DNA from 2 places in the Halomonas sp. ISL-56 genome. Region 1 is predicted to be linked to the other one. Evidence: predicted binding sites of a transcription regulator. Region 1 holds the regulator's gene; the other holds the start of a gene.
What was found. The regulator FliA, encoded in region 1, starts transcription of late flagellar genes. The targets are predictions, from matches to a motif close to CTAAAGTTNNNNNNNNNNCNGCCGATA.

Region 1 (8,015 bases):
CAGCAAGCGCTGACCAATGCTCTCACCATGGCGGCTCAGGCAGCTGGGTTAATGGTGCTGGTGCTGATCGTGGTCATTTTGATCGATGTGCCGTTCCAGCTCTGGGACAATGCCAAGAAGCTGCGCATGAGTCAGGAAGAGGTCAAGCGCGAGCACAAAGAGTCCGAAGGCGACCCCCACGTGAAAGCGCGCATTCGCCAGCAGCAACAGGCCATGGCGCGGGGCAGGATGATGAGCAAAGTGCCCCAGGCGGACGTCATCATTACCAACCCCACGCACTACGCGATAGCGCTGACTTATCAGGAAGGCAGTATGGGCGCTCCCCGGCTGGTGGCAAAGGGCGCTGATGCGGTGGCCGCGCGAATTCGCGAAATCGCTGAAGAGGCCGGTGTGCCACGATTGGAAGCAGCGCCACTGGCGCGTGCCCTGTATCATCACGTAGATCTAGAGGCGGAGGTGCCTGCCGAGCTGTATACCGCGGTGGCGGAAGTAATGGCCTGGGCCTATCGCCTCAAGCAAGTAGCAAAACAAGGAGGCGAGGTGCCCCCAACCCCCGATAACCTGCCGGTACCGCCGGAGATGGAAAACCCCGGGCATGGCGCCGGTGGTAATGAGGCACAACCATGAAAGGCTTGAGTCAGCTAGTAGGACGGCGCGACTGGATGAGTGATGTGCGCATGAAGCTGCTGGTCGGGCCGCTGCTCATCCTGATGATTTTGGGCATGATGATTGTGCCCTTGCCCCCCTTTGCCCTGGATTTACTCTTCACCTTCAATATCGCGCTGGCCATTATGGTGTTAATGGTCAGCATGTTTACCCAGAAGCCGCTGGACTTTGCGGCTTTCCCTGCTGTGTTGCTATTTACTACGCTGCTGCGCCTGTCGCTCAATGTGGCCTCTACCCGGGTGGTACTCATGGAGGGCCACCAAGGCGGTGCGTCCGCGGGTAAGGTCATTGAAGCGTTCGGGGCGTTCCTGGTCGGCGGTAACTTCGCTGTAGGCCTAGTGGTCTTTCTGATCCTTGTCATCATCAACTTTATGGTTATCACCAAAGGTGCTGGCCGTATTGCCGAAGTCGGTGCACGCTTCACGCTGGATGCGATGCCCGGTAAGCAAATGGCCATTGATGCCGATTTGAATGCTGGCTTAATCGGTGAAGATGACGCCAAAAAGCGCCGTGCGGAAGTCTCTCAAGAGGCTGATTTCTTTGGCTCCATGGACGGCGCAAGTAAGTTTGTCCGTGGCGATGCCATTGCCGGTTTGGTGATTATGGTAGTCAATATCATCGGCGGGCTGTTGATTGGTATGCTGCAGCACGATATGAGCTTTGGCGCGGCAGGCCAAACCTATATGCTGTTGGCGATCGGCGACGGCTTGGTAGCGCAAATTCCGGCACTGGTGATCTCGACCGCAGCGGGTGTCACGGTATCTCGGGTCAGCATGGATACGAACGAAGACATTGGCCAGCAAATGCTCAGCCAGCTGTTCGTTAATCCTCAGGTGCTGATCTTGGCCGCCGTAGTAATGGGGCTATTGGGCATGGTGCCTGGCATGCCCAACTTCGTGTTTCTGCTCTTTACCGGTCTATTGGCTGGTTTAGCGTGGTTTATTATGCGCCAAAAAGATCAGGCGTTGGTCAAAGAGGAAATTGCGACTGCGCCTGTGCCGTTACAAGAGACCCCCGAAGCGAGCTGGGAAGACGTGCAACTGGTCGATACCCTCGGCCTGGAAGTGGGGCATCGCTTAATACCGCTGGTCGACTCGCGTCAAAAAGGCGAACTGCTGGGGCGCATTAAGAGCGTGCGGAAGAAGTTTGCCCAGGAAGTGGGCTTCCTGCCGCCAGTGGTGCATATCCGAGATAATCTGGAGTTGCCGCCGAATGCCTATGTTCTCTCCATGAAAGGCGCTGAAATTGGCCGCGCCGAGGCACAGCCAGGCAAATGGCTGGCAATCAATCCAGGCCAGGTCTCCGGCGAGCTGCAGGGCACTCATACCCAAGATCCTGCCTTTGGTTTGCCCGCAGTCTGGATTGATAGCAACCAGCGTGAACATGCTCAGGTGTATGGCTATACCGTGGTAGACGCTAGCACCGTCATCGCGACTCACTTGAACCACCTACTGCACCGCCACTCTCCCGAGATGTTGGGTCGTCAGGAAGTGCAGAAGTTGCTGGATAAAATGGGTGATGATCAGAAAGCACTGGTCGAAGAAGTGATTCCCAAAGCTATTTCGCTGACAGTCTTGCAGCGTATCTTGCAAAATCTGCTCGATGAAGATGTCTCTATCCGCGATATGCGTACTATTCTGGATACCTTGGCGGAGTACGCCACCCAGCAAAAAGATCCTAACGAGTTGACGGCGCTAGTGCGTGTTTCTCTCGGGCGGGCGATTGTCCAGCAGTGGTTTGCAGGGCAGGAGACGCTTAATGTCATGGGGCTAGATGCACAACTGGAACAGGTGCTGGTACAGGCCATGAACGGTAACGGCGCCATGGAGCCCGGGTTGGCAGAAACATTGATGACCCAGGCGCAGCAGGCGCTGGAGCGTCACGAAAGCTCCGGCGAGCCGCCGGTACTGGTTGTGCAGCACTCGTTGAGAGCGGTACTCTCGCGCTTCTTGCGTCGCCGTTTACGCCATATGTCGGTGCTTTCCCAGGCTGAAATTCCCGATGACCGCACATTAAGAGTGACCACAATAGTAGGCGGACGTTAATGATGACACGCCGTGATAGGCTAGCGTCGACCATTTCCAGAATAGGCAAAAGGTAAATCATGAGCGTTAGACGTTTCGTGGGAGCCAACAGTCGTGATGTGATGCGCCAAGTGCGCGAAACGCTCGGTGAAGACGCCTTGATTGTCGCGAATCGGCGTACCGAAGGGGGCGTTGAAATCTTGGCCATGGCGGACGAAGCCATCGACCACTTTGAACCTTCACCGCAACCCACTCCCCCTGAAACGTCGTCAGCACCTCCACCGCAAGACCCCATGCAGGCGATGAGCGAGCGCCTACTGCGCGAAATGCAGGATATGCGCGCGCTGCTGGCAAACAACCAGCCAGCCAATCCCGCCGCCCAAGCGGCAACAGCACCCACCGGTACGGCGGCGCGACTGCGCCAACTGCTATGGAACGTCGGTTTTAGCAGTGAGCTCGCCGATGAGCTGCTAGCGGGGATGCCCGAACCGCTAATCAGATTAGACAGCGATAGCGAAGCGCCGCTTAAGTGGCTGCGTCAGCAATTAATGGATCGCCTCAGCGTGCTAAGCGACGAGCCAAGCTTCTTTGATCAAACCGGTATTGTCGCCCTGGTGGGGCCGACGGGGGTGGGTAAAACCACCACCACCGCCAAGCTAGCCGCGCGTTTTGTGATGCGCCACGGCACGCGCCCGGTGGCGCTGGTCACCACCGACAGTTTCCGGATTGGTGCCCACGAGCAGCTGCGCATCTATGCGCGCCTGCTGGATACCCCGATGTACGCGCTGGATGCCGAGCAACCCATCGACGATTTGCTGGGCCGACTGCAGGGCAAGCAGTGGGTGATTATCGACACCGTGGGTATGAGTCAGCGTGACCAGCGGGTGATTGAGCAGATTGCTCACCTCCAGGGAGGACGCTCGCGGGTGCGTTTGGTACTGCTGCTCAATGCCGCCAGCCAGCCAGAAACCCTGGAGGAAGTCGTGCTGCGTTATCGCCAGGCAGCGCGAGCGGCGGGCGCAGAGTTAGATGACTGTATTATTACCAAACAGGATGAGGCGGGTCGTCTGGCGCCAGTGTTAGACATTATTATGCGCCACGGGATGCGCGTGCTGTTTGGTTCAAATGGTCAGCAAGTGCCCGAAGATATGGCCATTGCTGCCCCTGCCGCGCTAGTGGATCAAGCACTGAGCACAGCGACACCACAGCGTGAACGGGCGCAAAGTGCAGATGCCCCGATGGGGATGCCGCGCTGGTCGCGGGATGTGCTGGGCCAAGGGCGTCGTTTGTCGTCGCTACTGGCGCGGCTGCGTCAGCGCGTTACGGGATTTACGGAATTAGAAGAGATCTGGAACTTAGCCTCGCTGCCAAGCCGTGTGCAGGAACAGCGTTTGGATACACTGCTCGCCAGCTACCCAAAGGCGGAAACCACCCTCGGTATGGCGTGGTCAGCGCGGCGCAATGAGCGCGGCTGTGACTGGGCAATGCCGGACATTGGGCTGGACACGGATGGCGCATGGCTGGCGCTTCCCTGGCTGCAGCATCGCCATGCCGCGGGATGGCAGCCGCGATTAGCTGCGTTGTCTTCATCAAGTGGCGTCGCGGTGCACCTGCTACCGCGCTTTCCTGAATCGGATGCGCTAGCGTGGCTGGAAGCCGAGCATTTGACCTGGGTCAGCCAAGTAGCCCCCAGTCATAGGGTACTCTTTCACCACGAGCGTCAGACTATTCGCCAGCTGTTCAATGACAGTGTGCTAACGCACCATGTGGGCGTGCGTTTTCGTGGCCAACCGGTGCAACTGTGGACTGCCTACGCTGAAGTTGAGGACGCCGGCGGCACTGCGCTGCTCGCCTGGTACGGGGAGGTACGCGATCCGGAAAGTGCCAAAGTGGTGGTGCGCCGCTACTGGCTGACCCCGGCAAGGTTGGGGGCAGAGGTGCTCTCGCTACTGTTAACACAGCTGCAAAGCGAAGGTTTGGCCGCCTTGACACGGCGTGCTTGGCAGCAGTTAAAAGAGGCTGATAGTGGTGATCTAAACGCTGAAGTTCGCCTGTTAATGGCCAGTGGTGTGGCGTCAGTCGCCGGACATCTCGATGTGGCCGATGATGAGGAGGCACAGACGCTACGCGGTGATCTACTCAACCTATTAGGCACTAGCCGTCGCCGCCGCGATACCGGCATGCTCGACGCGCTGGTCTATGCCTTTATGGCGCGGGATGCGATTCGTCAAATGGGCAGTGTGAGTCGAGAGGGCGTGGCGTGAGCGAACAAGATCAAGCCTCGGGACTGCGCAAGTGGGCAAGTTTGCAGCGCCAACAGCAGCAGAACGAAGGAGCTGTTGATGTCGCGGCGGCAGAGCATGTGCCCGAACACTCTCCTGCCTTATTAACGCCTACGGTGGCGGCAGTGGAAGAGCCAACGACGTTGGCGCCGCCCAAGCCAAAAATTCCGCTTATTGTGGTCGGGCTACCCGGTAGTGGTACACCCCAGCTGAACAAGGTTAAAGCGCGACTGGGACAGTGGTCGGAGCTAGGTAGAAGCTGGGCCGGGGAGCCTGATGATTGGGATATTCGTATCGTAACGGCGGACACTTCCGATCTTGCTGAGTTACGCGCTCAATACAATCGTTGGGCGCTGTGGATCAGTAGCGATGCCGATACGTTTGCCGCCATGTTCCGCACGTTGCGTCAGCTACACGAGCGGGGCGGGCCGCGTCGTTTACTGGCGCTCCATGAGCCGCACTTGCCGCGCCAAGGGTTGCTCAATAACTTGCGCGAGTCCGCTCATTACTACTTAAATATGGAGTTACTCGTACTTGCACGATGAGCGCACTCTGCCGAGGAGAGCAAGCATGCTAAGCTGGCTATTAAAGGGGAGACTGTCACTGATCTTAGTACTAGTGGCAGGGTGCCTACTAACAGGATTCACGGAGAGTGCCCAGGCGGCACCCGGTAGTTGGAGCAGCCAGATATCCGGTCTGATGGTGGCGATGAGTGATCGGGCAAGCGCTAGTCAAGACGCTATCCCACCCGCTTCCGCTAATAACCTACAGTCGGGGCGGCTTGGTCGTATTCATTGGCAGTTTCAGCACCCCCCCGGTGCACTATTAAACGCTTGGCTGTGCCATCCTGAACAGTGTGTTGCATTAACCGGTATGCGTGGTTCTACCACCGCACTGGAGGGGCGAACCGCCGATGAGCCATTGCATTTTCGCTTCGCCTTACGCCCAGGCCAACGGCCTGTTCGTGTGCAAGGGTTGCAATTGATTGTGAACTATCAGTGAAGGCTGGATAGCCGCGAGGCGAGAATATGTACACAGCACAGGGCAGGATCAAGCAAAATGAGCTGTTGACGCAATATATGCCACTGGTGCGACGTCAGGCCTTGACGCTACAGGTTCGATTGCCAGCGAGTATTGAGCTCGATGACCTTATTCAGGCCGGGATGGTGGGGCTGCTGGAAGCGCTGGGTCGTTTCGATGCCACCCAGGGGGCGACGTTCGCCACCTTTGCCAGTCAACGTATTCGCGGCGCGATGGTGGATGAGTTACGCACCCGCGACTGGCTGCCCCGCAGCGTACGCCGCTCGGCGCGTGCAGTGGATAGCGCCGTGCGCCAATTAGAGCAACTGCTAGGGCGAGTACCAGAAGAGAACGAAATTGCTCAACACCTTGAGATGCCGCTCAGCGAGTATCAGCAGCTTCTAAATGACACTAACAGCGGCCAACTGTTGCCATTTGAAGAGCTAGTGGCCGATGGCGGTGAGCCGATCAGCAACGAACTGGGCAATTCCCCATTCGATCAGTTGTTGGATGGTCAGCAGCGGCAAACGCTGATTGACGCGATTGAAGCGCTACCTGAGCGTGAAAAGCTGCTAATGGCGTTGTACTACCAAGAAGAACTTAACCTTAAGGAAGTAGGCGCTGTGTTGGGCGTAACGGAGTCACGCGTTTCTCAACTGCACAGCCAAGCCGTCAGCCGTTTACGCGCTCGCTTACACGACTCGGCATAACACCTCTATTTTACTCACTTGTGACCGGCAAGGAGCCGTGGATGAATCCTTCGACGCTGATAGGCATATTTGCCAGCATACTGCTGCTGGTGAGCGTGCTGTTTTTCACTGCAGAGTCCCCTGAAAGTTTTATCAATTTACCCGGACTGGCCATTGTGGTGACCGGTACGCTAGCGGCGACCTTCATCAGCTACCCGCTGAAAGAGGTGCTCCGCGTTGTACGGCTGGTGGGCTTGGTATTTCGGCGTGAAAACACCTATATGCGTGATGATATCCGCGAATTGGTGGATATGTCTCGGTTATGGTTTAAAGGCGATGTGCGTGCGGTCGAGCGCGAGCTGGAGCATACCCGCAATCCTTTTTTGCGCACCGGGATCCAACTGGTGATCGCCAATACCAAAGAGGACGAAATTTTTGACATGCTGCGCTGGCGCATTGCCCGCCTTAAAGCGCGTGAGCATGCCGAGGCACAAATATTTCGCACCATGGCCACCTATGCACCTGCCTTTGGCATGATCGGTACCCTGGTGGGGCTGGTCAATATGCTGGAGGTCATGGACGCTGGTGACTTACAGGTCATTGGCCCGCGCATGGCAGTGGCCCTGCTCACTACCTTCTACGGCATTTTACTTGCCAACTTGGTGTTTAAACCGATTGCGGTGAAGTTAGAGCGCCGTACCGAAGAGCGGCTGATTACCATGAACATGGTGCTGGAAGGTATTTCGTTGATTACCAAGCGCCGCTTGCCGTCGTTCATTGAAGAGACCCTCAATTCCTTTGTGGCTAATTACCACGATGAGATTCGTGATAACAGTGTCAAACCCAGGCCTGATTCGTCGGTAAGTTCGGCGGCCAAGGGGTAGGCCCGATGCTAGACCGCGATACACGCCACGCGCTGGAAATGACGCCGTCGCCAGGCGATGGCGAAGATAGCTGGTTAACCAGCTATCTGGATGTATTGACGCTGCTGCTCACGCTCTTTGTATTGCTGCTTTCACTGACGCCTCCGGGCGGCGGTGAAGCCGCTGATACTGCTTTCATGCGCTCGGCCAGCGCGGTATCATCACTGCCGCTAGCGTCACTGGCCACCGGCATTCAGCCCCGCCACGCAGGGGTGAAGCCGCAGTTTGACGGGCTAGATATCCCTGGCGTCAGCGTTTCGCAAGGGAGCGAAGGAGTTACGCTGCGAATTGATACCAGCCTGCTATTCCCTAGCGGCCAAGCGGTATTAACCCCTCAAGGGCGAGGCGTGGTCGAAAGCCTTATCGGTGTGCTGACCAACTTTGACGGTCAGATATCGGTGGAGGGCCATA
Region 2 (8,015 bases), on a different contig from region 1:
GCAGGCCTGAAGACAGACGCTCTTGCGCTTTGGCCAGCATAGACTGAGAGTTGGACAGGTTGTTCTGGCCGATCAGGGCGGTAATGTTAGTGTTGATTACAGACATGTGAGTGCTCCTCGAAATTTAACTGGCCTTATGGCCTGCTTAGCGGCGCTTGCGTCGCCGTTATTATAATTAACGGCAGCCCCGCCGACTTCTTTAGAAAAAATTGCTGTTTTTTGTGTAATTTACTGTAACTCTTCCAACTAACATCTCAACTACAGGCACAACTGATTGCTTAATTGCTTTTCTGCATGCTACCCAGCATGTCGAACTGCTGAGCGAGGTAGCTGCTCATTGAGTTCATTTGGGCGATCAAGCCATCCAGTTGCCCAAACTGCTTGCGGTAACGCTCTGTGCTGCGCTCGATACTAGCCTCCATGCGCAGCTTGCGCTCATCAAGGCTTTCAACTCGCTGCTGGGCGCTAGTCACAGAGCTTTGAATAATACCGTTTTCTGCAGTGATGCCTTCAAGCGTGGCGTTTAATCGTCCTGCAAAACCACCTTCTTCATTCTCACCCGCAAAAAAAGCAGACAGCCCTTCAGGGTTATTCGTTACCGCATCAGCTAATTTATCTTCATCGACTTTCAGCCGCCCCTTCTCATCAATGGCAATACCCAGTTGAGAAAGGCGTGAAATATCGCCTGTTCCGAGGTTGTCTGTGATATCCCGGCGTAGGCGGTCTTCAATGGTGCGCACGGTGCGGTCGCCCACTAGCTCGCCTGATGTTTCGCCTTCTCCGTTGTAGGCCGTCATTCTGCCAACGGTGGATTTCATTTCATTGTAGTTTTTAACGAACTCGTCAATGGCTCCTCTCAGCGATTCTTCATCACGCTTGATGACCAGCGTAACGGGGTTACCTGAAACTGCCGTGAGGTCAAGCGTTACGCCTTGAATCGCCTCTTCAACCCGGTTGGTTTTACTGGTGATGGCGATACCATTCACGTTCAGTTTTGCATCCTGGCCCGCTCGAAGTGTAGCTGCATCCACGGTTAATGAAGCCAGGCCTGAGAAACCAATGAGTGATGCCTCTTCGCCCGTCTCTTTTGAGCTCAACGCTAAGCGATACCCCGTGCCATCATTAACGATAGAAGCGGTTACACCTGACTCTTTATCCGCATTGATTTGGTCACGAACATCTGCAAGCGTACTGCCTGCTGAAATATTAACGTCGTAACTTGTTTGTGTACCACCAGCACCAAATTCAAGCGTAAGCGTCGCATCAGCTGCTGTTAGCTCTTGGTCTAGCGCTACGCTGTTGGAAGCAGCGCTACCTGCGCGGGCCAGTTGAGTAACGGTGACTTCATAGCGACCCGCATTAGCGGTTTCACCTGCGGTCGCCAACACACCATCGCCCGTCACGGTGCTTTTTTGCTGCTTAAACGTAGAGGCCTCATTCAATGCAGCAATTGAGGTTTGCACCCTATCCATCGCTGACTCAAGGCGCCCATAAGCAGAAATCTTGGTTTGCTGAGCACTTTTCTGTTGTAAGATGGGTACAAGCTTTTGTTTTTCGGCGGCTTTTAGCTGTTCAACCAAACCATTCAGATCCAGTCCAGAACCTACACCGAGTGCTGTAATCGATGCCATGTGGCTCATTCCTTATAAGAAGTAGAGAGAAGTATCTGAATATTTTATCGGCCGCGGAGAAACAAACTTTAGAGGTAGCGCCTCTTTTTAGCTTTTTTTAAGGCATTGCAAAGAAAAATGCCCGACACATAGTGCCAGGCATTTGGTAAGCCATTCATTTAGCTAACTTATCTACTTAACTCTGGTTTTGCTGCCCTAGCACTGCGAACTGCTGGGTCAAATAGGCGCTGGTTTGGTTCATTTGCGCGACCATACTGTCCATTGCTTGGAACTGCGTACGATAACGCTCAACGGTTTGCTCAATTCGGCTTTCCGTTGTCGCATAACGCTCTTTTAACGAATCAACACGCCCTTCAGATGAGCTAACAGCGCTTTCCAGGCGCCCACCCGTACCTACTATATTCTCAAGAGCCGACGCTATTTGCCCTGCCATGCCACCCTCTGCGCTATTGCCTGCAAAAAAGCTAGCGAGCTGATCAGGTTGATTGGCCACAATACTGTCTAATCGATTCTCATCAATCTCCAGTTTGCCGTCTACTTGAAGCGAAATACCTATATCCGATAAGACGCTAAAGCCATCGCCGCCAACAACACCGCTAATTGTTTGACGCAGTTCTCTTTCAACCGCGCGAGTAGCTGCATCAGCATTCAGCCCCGCCGCTTGGCCCGTCTCTTCGTCAAAGGCTGTCAAGCTAGTAATGGTATCTTTGAGCGTATTGAAGTCATCAACAAAAGCGGTGACTTGCTCGCGGATAGCTTCGCTATCCTGCTCTACACTTACCGTGCTCGTCGCGCCAGCCTCAGCAAGATTCAAGGTAACACCTTGAATAGCGCCTTCCACTTGATTGGTAGGACTAACGATATCTATTCCATTGACGTTAAACGCCGCATCCTGGCCTGCCTGAACTACCTGTACATCAGCAGTGGTAACGTCACCAGCAAGGATGTTTGAAAAATTGGTGCTTTCAATACTGGCGTCCGCACCGGTATCGGTGGCATTAACAGAAAGCCGATAACCTTCGCCATCATTGATAATAGAAGCGCTTAAGCGACCATCGCTCTGTTGATTAATGGCATCGCGCATGTCTTCAAGCGTGCTGCCATCTGCAATGGTAATGGGATCCATGGCTCCCTCAGCAAGAGTAAAGGTTAATGACTGCTCCCCAGTCACTATGCTTTCATCTGCTGTTTCCAGACGCTCCGTCACCAGACTGCTGGCCGTTGCTAAACGTTCAACCTGCACTTCGTACTGACCTGGCTGGGCCTCATTGCTGCTGACAGCACCAACGGCGCTGCCTTCGACATTGGTTGTTAGGCTCTCGAATGTCGACCCATCATTGAGGGCCTCTGCAGAGCTTTGAAACTGCTCAAGCGCATTTTGCAACTTACCATAAGCAGATATTTTGGTATCTTCAGACTGAATCTGCTTCGCAATGGGCTCAAGCTTTGCTTGTTCTGCCGTTTTTAATTGCTCCAGCAAGCCATTCAGATCCAAACCAGAGCCAATACCTAGTGATGTAATAGCAGCCATAGAACCAATACCTTTTTTGAATACATGTTGCTACGCTTACTGTCTTCAATTAGCGTTCCTTCATAAAGCGATACGTAGCACTGTTTTAATACATTTACCTTAATATAGCGGCTGGGTGAACTATAACTTGAATATTTGGTTATTTTTTTCGTATTAAGACGTAATACCAAGTAACCGTTCGTAATACCCATATAAATATTTAGAAAAAACGACGGTAATAAATCTACCTAAAGATTGCCCTTTCGCCCCACACCTATGTAACGCAAACCCACCTCTTCAACAGCGCTGGGTGTGTACAAATTACGCCCATCGATGACGACTTTTTCAGCCAACTGGTCGGCTAGCCAGGCGAAATCGACACTGCGGAACTCTTTCCACTCGGTGCAAATCACCAGCGCATCGGCACCTTTTACCGCTTGGATACGATCACCGGTCAGCATTAAGTCATTCCGATCGCCATAGATGCGGCGGCATTCCGCCATGGCTTCGGGGTCGAAGGCTTGCACCTTAGCACCCGCTTGCCAAAGCGCTTCCATCAACGTCCGGCTTGGGGCTTCACGCATATCGTCGGTGTTGGGTTTAAAGGCCAGGCCCCACACGGCAATGGTCTTGCCACTTAGATTGCCTAGGTTATCTTGCAGTTTTGTGAACAGCGTTTGTTTTTGGCGTAAATTAACTGCCTCAACGGCGCTGAGCAGCTCTGGGGTATAGCCTAACTGGCGCGCGGCGCGCTCTAGTGCCTGAACGTCTTTGGGAAAACAGGAGCCACCGTAGCCACAGCCAGGGTAGATAAAGTGGTAGCCGATGCGTGGGTCGCTGCCAATCCCGCGGCGCACGTCCTCTACGTCCACTTCAAGCCGTTCAGCAAGATTGGCGATCTCGTTCATAAAGCTGATTTTGGTGGCGAGCATGGCATTGGCGGCGTATTTGGTCAGTTCGGCGGCCCGCACGCTCATAAACATCAGTTTTTCGTGGTTGCGGTTGTAGGGGGCGTAGCACTCTTGCATATGCACTTTCACGCGTTCGCTTTCAGTGCCGACGATAATCCGCGCGCCGCGGGTAAAGTCTTCAATCGCGGCGCCTTCTTTCATAAACTCTGGATTCGAACAGACGTCAAACTCGAATGAGGCGCCGCGCTGTTTGAGTGCATCGCTGATAACGGCGTGGACTTTTTCGGCGGTGCCCACCGGCACGGTAGATTTATCAATCACCAGCTTGTAGCTATCCATATGCTGACCAATCGTGCGCGCCACTTCTAGCACATAGCGAAGGTCGGCACTGCCATCTTCATCGGGCGGCGTTCCCACGGCGATAAACAGCAGCTCGCCCTCCGCTACCGCTTGGGCGGCATCGGTGGTAAAGCGTAACCGGCCCGCCGCTACATTATGGGCAACAATGGTGCTTAGCCCTGGCTCAAAAATCGGCACTTCTCCGCCATTAAGCTGTTCAATCCGCTCAGCGTTAACATCCATACAGGTGACTTGATGGCCGACATCGGCTAAACAAGCGCCTGCGACAAGGCCGACATAACCGGTTCCGAATACACTGATATGCATAACTTAGTAACTCACAAAAATGCGTGATTAACTCACAAAAATACTTGATAGCGAGCGTAGCACATTGGCTTAACGTTGATGAGCTTGATAGTGGGAGATTTACTCTGAATGATAGACCTTGGTCTAACATCGACCTTGGTTTATAATGCGCTGCAACAAGCCCGATTTGGTGCTGACCGCAGGAGAACATGCTATGACTCCGGGACTTATGACTTCAGAACTAACGAAAGAGCCCTCATCACAAGCAGCGAATGGGCTATCAACGGCCGCGAACGTTCAGCGCAGCCTTCGCCAATGTTTATCAATTGCCGCTGAGCTGCTCTACGATAACGGCCATGTGCTTGAAACCATTACCTTGCCCCAGCGCGGTTTAGCCCGCCGTGAATTGCTCACACTGAGTGCAGCATCACCGACCTGGGCAACCTGCCAGAAGGTAATGGAAGCCAGTGAAGCCGCCACCTTCAATGAGTATGGCCGCTTTGTGTTGACTCGTCTTGGCCGCGAAATAATGTTTGATATGTTCGGCCAGGGGGCTGCTGACTGCGCCTAATATCTCCAGTTGCCAAGCATTGCTATTCAAAAGAGCCAGTCAAAACAGCTGATCAAAGCAAGCTCATAAAAAAACCGCCCGCAAGCAAGCGCTTCGGGCGGTTTTTCTTGGCGTTTTTTTGAAGCCAGTGCCTAGATGTTAGCGCAGGCCGAGCATCGAAAGAATGAACAGCACAACCACGATAAGACCGATAATGTAGATAATATTACGCATAGGGCGCTCCTTGCTTATTGCGTTTTAGGGAAATCAAAGGCTTGCTTGCCTTATGAATCAACACTCCCATCCTAGCAGGCTTTTTCAGTTTTTGCGTAATGTCGTGGCAATTCTCTGTTAGCACGTGGCGATACTTGTGTTGGGGAACCTCTGCTACTTCTAAGCCTCGAACCCTTGCCACTTACCTTGAGGTGTTACGATGCGCGCTACGGCTTTGCTTGTTTCGTTTGCTGTTATTTCGTTGTTACCCACCGCCTATGCCGCAGCGAATGAACCTTCTGCAAATGCACTCCAGACGCTTGACCAGCAAACTCGCCAACTAAACCGCGTACACAGCGTGGTAGTGGCCTACGATGGTGAGATTATCCACGAGCTGCACCAGGGTGGGCCGGGGGTGGCATCACCTGCGAACATTAAATCGCTGTCTAAAACCGTGCTGGCTGCCGTTACCGGCGCGGCGATTGAAGCGAGGATTGTCGAGTCTGCTGAGCAGCCCATGGTGGAGCTATTTGGCGATCACCTGCCGAGCGGCACCGACCCGCGCGTTAATGACATTACCCTGGCGCATCTACTTGCCTTACAGGCTGGGCTAGAGCGCACATCTGGCGGCAATTACGGCGGCTGGGTGGCCAGCGCCAACTGGGTGAACGATGCTATTACGCGGCCTTTTGTGGATGAACCCGGCGGTCGAATGCTCTACTCCACCGGCACCAGCCACCTGCTTTCTGCTGCGCTCACCTACGCCAGCGGCGAGACGACACACGCACTTGCCCAGCGCTTATTAGGAGATCCGCTCAATATCACTATTCGACCTTGGTTGCGCGACCCGCAAGGCATCTATTTTGGCGGCAATGATATGCAGCTTTCACCTCGAGCGCTGATTGAAGTGGGCGAGCTGTATCGTAATGACGGCATCGTATTTGATGAAGCAGGCAGTGGAGAGCGGGTTCTGCCGGAAGGTTGGGTGGAAAAATCATGGCAACCGCGTGGCACATCGCGCTGGACGGGTGATGGATACGGCTACGGGTGGTTTATTACTCAACTAGCAGGGGAAGATGCTTACTACGGGCGCGGCTACGGCGGCCAGGCACTGTTCGTTATTCCCGAGCGAGAGATGACCGTGGTGATCACCTCAGACCCGAACCCACCCTCGCCTGGCGGGCAGTTCCAGCAGCAATTGAATAGGCTAGTGGAAGGTTTGTTAGCTGAAGATGGTGAGTTGTGAGTTGTGAGTTGTGAGTTGTGAGTTGTGAGTTGTGAGTTGTGAGTTGTGAGTTGTAAATAGTATCGTGCCTTACTCGCCTTTGTGGCCAAGGCTCATCAAATAGAGCGCGGCCGCGAGCGCCAACACTGAAATGGCTAAATAGATCGCCTCCAGCGGTGTCGCAAAGCGAATATCCACCACCGCGCGGAAGAACTCAATAATCACCGCCAAAATCACTACTCGGGCGATTTTGTCTTTTAGCTGGTCAAGCGAAGCAACGTTAAAGGGGTGATGCGGGAAACGCGCTTCGGCTTGATCAATCCTCGACACAAACAGCCGGTAGATGCCAAGGCCGAAAATCAGCAGTACGATCGCAATTAGATAGATATCCACCGCAATAATAATGTCGGGCACTAAACTGTCGTGGATATTCGGGGTGTCTCCGATCAGGTAGTAACGCAACACGTCGGCTACGACGGTTAAAATATCCACGGTGCCAACAATAAACAGTATCAATGAACCCAGCAGGCTTGGCACCACCGCAAGCATGACCAAAAAACGCGAGTTCCACAGCGCTGTTTCAATATGCCGTTCCCAAGCCCCCTGCTGCTGCGGCGATTTAGGTGGCGTGGGCGGTGAGGCATCTGGCATAGCAAGGTTCCTTTTCAGATCAGGTTCATCACGATTAAAACGCACGTGGCGGCAAACAGCGCAAAGCCTAGCAGCAGCGCGATCCCATCTCGAGCTACTAAGCCTAGGCCTAATAGGGCAAGCGCTAGGCCTGCGCCGTTGGCCGAAAAGGGAATAAACTCCATCGGTGGCATGGCGAGGGCGATTAACAGGCAAACAACCGCAGTGACACGAATACCGATATAGCCGGTTAGCCACGGTAAGCGTACCTGCAGCAAACCATCTATCCAGCGGGCGGGCTTTTTCATCCACTTGATGCCCTTGTCGAATTTCTGCCGGGAAAGAGAGCGCTTGAGTAACCATCCAGGCAACCAGAACGACTCACGTCCCGTCAGTAACTGTACTGAAACAAGCAGCACCAGCACGGCCATCAGCGTCGGCATGCCAGGTATATCGCCGATGATCGGTGCCAGCGTAATTAACCCAGCGACCAGTAGCAGTGGCCCAAACGAGCGTCGCCCCACAGCCTGCACAACATTATCAACGCTAACCCGTGAAGCGTCCTGCTTCATGTGCTCTATCGAGCTAATTAAATCCGTTAAATTCGCGTCTTCGTTGTGGTTATACATCGTGGTTATTACGCTCCTCTACTTGCAGCTTGGTGCGGATAAAATCGCTATGGCTTACATATAGCAAGTCT

Region 2: fliD (flagellar filament capping protein FliD) is a predicted target of FliA. The motif match lies at 1,677-1,703, and genes of this name have one in related genera.

Annotation. Positions count from the first base shown of each region.
Region 1 is NZ_JAGGRO010000004.1:270,802-278,816, reverse strand. Features, by position in the region: gene flhB (flagellar biosynthesis protein FlhB) at 1-627, shown strand, start outside; gene flhA (flagellar biosynthesis protein FlhA) at 624-2,711, shown strand; gene flhF (flagellar biosynthesis GTPase FlhF) at 2,771-4,954, shown strand; gene J7J49_RS03370 (C15 family peptidase) at 4,951-5,517, shown strand; gene J7J49_RS03365 (flagellar protein FlhE) at 5,543-5,974, shown strand; gene J7J49_RS03360 (RNA polymerase sigma factor FliA) at 6,001-6,702, shown strand; gene J7J49_RS03355 (motility protein A) at 6,744-7,565, shown strand; gene J7J49_RS03350 (OmpA/MotB family protein) at 7,571-8,015, shown strand, end outside.
Region 2 is NZ_JAGGRO010000022.1:73,345-81,359, forward strand. Features, by position in the region: gene J7J49_RS18840 (flagellin N-terminal helical domain-containing protein) at 1-106, opposite strand, end outside; gene fliD (flagellar filament capping protein FliD) at 279-1,631, opposite strand; gene fliD (flagellar filament capping protein FliD) at 1,807-3,162, opposite strand; gene J7J49_RS18855 (UDP-glucose dehydrogenase family protein) at 3,390-4,718, opposite strand; gene J7J49_RS18860 (hypothetical protein) at 4,927-5,268, shown strand; gene J7J49_RS18865 (serine hydrolase domain-containing protein) at 5,681-6,706, shown strand; gene J7J49_RS18870 (YqhA family protein) at 6,776-7,336, opposite strand; gene J7J49_RS18875 (exopolysaccharide biosynthesis protein) at 7,351-7,944, opposite strand; gene J7J49_RS18880 (tellurite resistance TerB family protein) at 7,937-8,015, opposite strand, start outside.